Regions from separate parts of the Agrobacterium sp. 16-2014-1-2a genome, predicted to be linked through region 2. Evidence: predicted binding sites of a transcription regulator. Region 2 holds the regulator's gene; the other holds the start of a gene.

Region 1 (3,418 bases), 1.2 Mb from region 2:
GCCATCCGTTGCCACCAGCATATGCCGGTCGACAACGGAAAACGCATCCTGCACTTCACCCAAAGTCCCCGTATAGAAGGGGTCTGAGAAACCGGCTGTTTTCAATACGTGATAGGGCAGCAGCGCCGGGCTGATGGTGCCGATATTCTTGCGCACGCCCGTCTTCGAGGACCAGACGACGAGCGGCGTCTCGTGTTCCTTTTTCATGATTTCCAGCGGCGCGCGGCGGCTGGCCACCATGCCCGGCATGTAGCCGCTTTCCACGAATGTCTGGCCAAGCGGCGGCAGGTGATCGCCGAAGAGCACGATGATGGTTTCGCGCTCGCGCTTTTTTGCCCAGCGCATCAGCTTCAGAAGGGCGTCGTCGGCCTCCGCCACGCCCTGCGCATAGGTACCAAGCGCCTGCGATGCGGAAGCGGAAAGATCGCCCTCTACGCCGATGGTGTCGCCGGCATAACGGCCCGCCTCGTAAGGTCCGTGTCCCTGCAGGGTGACGGCGAAGAGGAAGAGCGGGTTGCGCGCATCGTCCGCGGCCACCATGATCTGGTCCATCAGCGCGTCGTCGGAGGCGAAGTTGCCGCGCTTTTCCATGGGCGGCAATGTCTCTTCCGAGCGGAACTCCTCGAAGCCGAAATTCCTGTAGACTTCCTTGCGGTTCCAGAACCATTCCTGAAACGGATGCATGGCGATGGCCGAATATCCTTCGCCACGGAAGAAGCTGGCAAGCGAGGGCACCGGGCGGCGGATATATTGCTGATAAGGAATGCTGCCATAGGGCAGGAAGGCGTTGGAAAAGCCGGTCAGCGCCTCGAATTCCACATTCGCCGTCATGCCGCCGAATTCCGGCGAGAACACGTTGCCGGATTGCTTGGCGCGGATGTTGGGCATCGGATCGGCAGAGAGCTTCACGTTTTCAAGCCGTGTCGGATCCCACAGCGATTCGCTCATCAACATGATGACATCAGGGTAATCGCCCGTGTTGGCGGCAAAGGCGGCGGGTTCCGAGGTCAGGTCTGCGATGCTGTTTTCGCCGTAACCCTGCGGCGCCGAGACGTTGGCCATGGGAATATTGAAGGCAAAGGCCATCAGGAAACCGTTATGGCGGTAATTCTCCTGTTGATCCCACATCATGGGGATGATGTTGAGACGATCGCGCACCCACGAATAATGCGAATAGTCCATGAGCGAGGCGAGGCCGGCCAGAAGCGGCAGCGCCAGCACAAGACCTGCGGCGCGTTCGCGCCAGCTCAAGCCCGGCGAATAACGCCGCGCCAGCAGCCACAGGGTGGAAAGGGCCGCAACCGTGGCGCAAAGGCCAAGGCCGACCAGCACGGCCGTCACCGGCTGGGCTTTCAGCATGGTGGGCAGAAGCTCGAGGATCTGCCGGCCGAACAGCAGGTCGGAGGGATAAAGCGGATCGGAGAGATAGGTCTGTTTCTGCGCGGAAATAAGCCCTGTCAGCGCGCAAAGCGGCGCAACGGCGATGAGCGACAGGTAACGGCGGCCGAGGATGGAATCCAGCGCTACGAGCAGCAGCAGCACGGCGGCGATGGTGGTCATGCCGGGGCGGGCGGATGAGGTGAGGAAGGTGCCGACATCAACTAGCGAACCGCGGGCGATCCATTCCAGCGCGACGACAAGCACGACCGACGAAAATGTCAGATTGGCAAGCGTGTAGGCCTTACCCGAAAGCTTGGAAAGGCTCCGCGTCCATGCAGGCGAAAAGACAAAATCAGCCTTTTCGGAAGCCGTTGTTTTTGGCGCCGAATTTCTCAAACTCATACTCCGGTATTACGAGGCGACACCGCGCAATTCGGGGAGGTGAATCGGGGCGTCGCAAAACTGTCATGTAACTGTCACATAAGCGCGATGAACGCGACATGAACTTTGCGGAGTGTGGCCGGTGCGGTGATAACCTTAGCGTGAATGCCGGTTGCGGCTTCATCCTATCAAGGTGGTGCGGCATGCAATTGCCGCGTTGCGGAGCGGGCACGGGCGCGGTATTGAAAAGCCATGAGCGACAGACACGACATCAAAAACCATCTTCGAATTGCCGTCGGGCAGTTCAATCCGACTGTTGGCGACGTGGCGGGCAATCTCGCCATGGCGCGTGAAGCACGGGCCGATGCGGCGACGCAGGGTGCCGATCTCCTGCTTCTGACCGAGCTGTTCATATCCGGCTATCCGCCGGAAGACCTGGTATTGAAGCCGGCTTTTCTGAAAGCGTGCCTGAAGGCCGTGGAAGAACTGGCGGCGGAAACCGCCGATGGCGGGCCGGGCGTCGTCATCGGTTTTCCGCGTCAGGGTGAAACGGGCCGGCACAATTCGGTTGCGCTTCTGGATGGCGGCAGGATCATCGCGCTGCGTGACAAGATTGACCTGCCGAATTACGGCGAGTTCGATGAAAAACGTGTTTTCGCCGAAGGTTCGATCTCCGGTCCCTATAATTTCCGCGGTGTCAGGATCGGCATTCCGATCTGCGAGGAAATCTGGAACGATATGGGTGTGTGCGAAACGCTTGCCGAAAGCGGGGCGGAAATCCTGCTGGTGCCGAATGGTTCGCCCTATTATCGCGGCAAGCTGGATGTGCGCCATCAGGTGGCGCTGAAGCAGGTAATCGAAAGCGGCTTGCCGCTGGTCTTCGCCAATCAGCTTGGCGGGCAGGACGAGCTGGTTTTCGACGGCGCGAGCTTCGGTTTCAATGCCGACAAGACCCTTGCCTTCCAGATGAGCCAGTTCGAGGCGACCCTTGCCGTTACCGATTGGAAACGCACCGCAGAAGGCTGGCGCTGTGAGAGCGGTCCTTTCTCGAAAATCCCTGAAGGCGAGGAGGCGGATTACCGCGCCTGCATGCTGGGCTTTCGCGATTACGTCAACAAGAACGGCTTCAAGAGCGTGGTTCTCGGCCTTTCCGGCGGTATCGATTCGGCGATCTGCGCTGCGCTTGCTGTTGATGCGCTGGGCGAAGAGCGGGTGCGCTGCATCATGCTGCCCTATCGTTACACCTCCGAGGATTCGCTGAAGGACGCAGCCGATTGCGCCAGGGCGCTCGGCTGCCGTTACGATATCGTGCCCATTGCCGAACCGGTGGATGGGTTCCTTTCGGCGCTTTCGGAAATGTTCGAAGGCACGGAAGAAGGCATTACCGAAGAAAACCTGCAGAGCCGTACACGCGGCACCATTCTCATGGCCGTTTCCAACAAGTTCGGCTCGATGGTGGTGACAACAGGCAACAAGTCGGAAATGTCGGTGGGGTATGCGACGCTTTATGGCGACATGAATGGCGGTTTCAATCCCATCAAGGACCTCTACAAGATGCAGGTCTACGCCATCTCCAGCTGGCGCAATTCCCATGTGCCGCCGGGCGCGCTCGGGCCATCCGGCGAAGTGATCCCCGCCAATATCATCTCCAAGGCGC
Region 2 (3,418 bases):
CTCAATGTCCGCGAAAACACGGTGACTGCACTTATCGGCCCGTCCGGTTGCGGTAAATCCACTTTCCTGCGCACCTTGAACCGCATGAACGACACGATCGACGGTTGCCGGGTCACCGGCAAGATCACGCTCGATACCGACGATATCTACGATCAGCAGATCGACGTCGTGGAACTGCGTGCCCGCGTCGGCATGGTGTTCCAGAAGCCGAACCCGTTTCCGAAGACGATTTATGAGAACATCGCCTACGGCCCGCGTATCCATGGTCTCGCCCGCAACAAGGCGGATATGGACCAGATCGTCGAGCATAGCTTGCAGAAAGCGGGTCTCTGGAACGAGGTGAAGGATCGTTTGCTGGAATCCGGCACGGGCCTCTCCGGTGGCCAGCAGCAGCGTCTGTGCATCGCACGCGCGGTTGCCGTCAGCCCGGAAGTGATCCTGATGGACGAGCCGTGCTCGGCGCTGGATCCGATCGCGACTGCGAAGGTCGAGGAACTGATCCACGAACTGCGCACCAACTACACCATCGTCATCGTCACGCACTCCATGCAGCAGGCGGCGCGCGTTTCCCAGCGTACGGCCATGTTCCATCTTGGTCATCTTGTCGAAGAAAACGAAACCGACAAGATGTTCACCAATCCGGACGACCAGCGCACGCAGGACTACATCATGGGCCGCTTCGGCTGATCCCCGGCCGGTGCTTTATCGTAACCGTACAAGACTGGTGCCTCTGCCGTGCCCCGCTGTTGGGCACGCGCATGCAGGCCAAGCCGGAGGAATAGACCATGACACAGACAACGACCCATTCGCATATCCTGTCTGCCTATGACGACGAACTGAAGTTTCTGACGCGCCGCATCGCCGAAATGGGCGGTCTTGCCGAGCAGATGTGCGGTGACGCCGTGCGCGCACTCGTCAATTCCGATGCTGCGCTCGCGCAGAAAGTCATTTCGGACGATACCATTCTCGACCACGCTGAGCGCGAAATCGGCGACAAGGCGATCGTAACCATCGCCAAGCGTCAGCCGATGGCGGCAGACCTTCGCGAGATCATCGGCACCCTGCGTATCGCCGCCGATCTCGAACGCGTCGGCGATCTTGGCAAGAACACGGCCAAGCGCGTTATCGCTGTCGCCGGCACCGGCGTTCCGCGCAAGCTCGCCCGCGGCATCGAGCATCTGTCCGACCTGGCGCTGGTGCAGCTCAAGGAAGTCCTCGACGTCTATTCCACGCGTTCCGCCGAAAAGGCCAATGCGATCCGTGAACGCGACGAGGAAATCGATGCCATGTACACGTCGCTCTTCCGGGAGCTTCTGACCTACATGATGGAAGACCCGCGCAACATCACCACCTGCACGCATCTTCTGTTCTGCGCCAAGAACATCGAGCGTATCGGCGATCATGCGACCAATATCGCAGAGACGATCTATTACATGACCACCGGCAGCCAGCCGGAGGGCGAGCGTCCGAAGGACGACAGTTCCAACACGCTTGGTTCGGTGACCGAGTAACAGACAAGCAGAAGCTTGCGGAGTTCAGCATATGGTGCCCAAGATTGCAGTTGTGGAAGACGAGGAAGCGTTGAGCGTCCTGCTTCGTTACAATCTCGAGGCTGAGGGATACGACGTCGACACGATACCCCGTGGCGATGAGGCGGAAATCAGGCTGCAGGAGCGCATTCCGGATCTTCTCATCCTGGACTGGATGTTGCCCGGTGTCTCCGGTATCGAACTATGCCGGCGCTTGAGAATGCGGCCGGAAACAGAACGCCTGCCCATCATCATGCTGACGGCGCGTGGCGAAGAGAGCGAACGGGTTCGCGGTCTCGCTACCGGCGCTGACGATTATGTCGTCAAGCCGTTCTCGACGCCGGAACTCATGGCCCGGGTCAAGGCCATGTTGCGCCGGGCCCGTCCCGAGGTTCTGTCGTCGGTGCTCAAATGCGGCGATATCGAACTGGATCGCGAGACCCATCGCGTTCACCGCAAAAGCCGCGAAGTGCGCCTCGGCCCGACGGAATTCCGCTTGCTGGAATTCCTGATGACGTCGCCGGGTCGGGTGTTTTCCCGCTCGCAATTGCTGGATGGCGTCTGGGGTCATGATATCTATGTCGACGAGCGCACTGTCGATGTGCACGTCGGACGTCTGCGCAAGGCCCTGAATTTCTCGCACATGCAGGATGTCATCCGCACGGTGCGTGGCGCGGGATATTCTATGGAAGCCTGAGCGACGCGGAACCAGGTGGTTTCGCTGGCGAAGTAGTGCACCAAAAAATCAGGAAGCCCGAAATCTGAAACGGTTTCGGGCTTTTTCAATGTGAATATCCGCCAAACTCGATGCCATTGTCCGTTTTGACCGGAGAAGATCGGCTGCGCGTTGAAATCCGGATTGAAGGGTCACGCCCAATAGTAAGGGGAAAGGGTGTGGCCTGCCATCAAGTCGCCCCAGAAAGCGGCTTGATTTTTGTCATAAAAAAAACGGGCCCGAAGGCCCGTAATTTTTGAGTGCTGAATGCGTGCCGCAACACTCAAGCCTTGCGGCGCTCGCTCACCGGCTGGTAGGCGAGTTTCGCATGGAACTTGCAATAGGGCGAAGATTCCAGCGCCTCACAACCGCAGAAATGGAAGTCGTCCTTCAGCGGATCGCCAACCGGCCATTTGCAGGTGCGCTCGGTCAGTTCCGTCAGCGTCAGGCGACGGGAAATCGGCGTGACAACGTTCTTGGAAGGAACGTAATCGAGCACCTGCGCGGTCTCGATATCGATCTCCTCGTGCAGCGCCGTTGCCGCGTTCGAACGGGTGAGGATACGCGCCGGTGCCGCGTTGACGCGACCTGCGAAAGTCGTCGCGCGCGGGGCAGGGGCAGCTGTGCGCTTCGGCGCGGAGCGTGCCGAAGTCACTGGACCGCCAGCCTTGACGCGTCCCGGCAGATTGAGACGATGGACCTTGCCGATCACGGCATTACGGCTGACGCCGCCCAGCTGCGCTGCAATCTGGCTGGCGCTAAGGCCCTCGGACCACAATTTCTTGAGCTTTTCGACTCGTTCGTCTGTCCAGTTCATGCCGCTTCTCCGCTTGTCGCGTGTATTTTCGGCAGAATCCCTCTCCGTCTCGCGCGCATGCCGCAAGCGTGGTTTCCGCCTGATTTTCGGTGACTAGTTCCGCCGCAATGCAGTCTAGTAATTAGCGATTAACCTAGTGCCAGCCCGACTCCGTGGCAAGAGTCGCGGGAATCATCTGGAATCGATTTTCCGGTTTTCCCCAACTTGCTGGCGTATTGAGTCTGAAAGGCAACACCTTGGGGCTGGCCCGCCGCCGCATACTAGTGCTTGAGAAGCCCGGGAAACGCTGACTTTTGTTGACATCGGCAAACGAAGTGACAATAGTGCCCCTGCCGCCGCAAGGCGGCATTTTGATTT

Evidence for each region. The regulator PhoB, encoded in region 2, activates phosphate uptake and scavenging genes when phosphate is short. The targets are predictions, from matches to a motif close to TGTCATNNANCTGTCAT.
Region 1: a site for PhoB is predicted at 1,844-1,860, ahead of ACQZ45_RS00995 (LTA synthase family protein). Genes of this name have one in related genera too.

The regions. Positions count from the first base shown of each region.
Region 1 covers NZ_JBNWBX010000001.1:195,810-199,227, forward strand. Annotated here, with positions in the region: gene ACQZ45_RS00995 (LTA synthase family protein) at 1-1,782, opposite strand, end outside; gene ACQZ45_RS01000 (NAD+ synthase) at 2,014-3,418, shown strand, end outside.
Region 2 covers NZ_JBNWBX010000001.1:1,420,839-1,424,256, reverse strand. Annotated here, with positions in the region: gene pstB (phosphate ABC transporter ATP-binding protein PstB) at 1-687, shown strand, start outside; gene phoU (phosphate signaling complex protein PhoU) at 786-1,511, shown strand; gene phoB (phosphate regulon transcriptional regulator PhoB) at 1,543-2,226, shown strand; gene ACQZ45_RS07110 (GcrA family cell cycle regulator) at 2,528-3,061, opposite strand.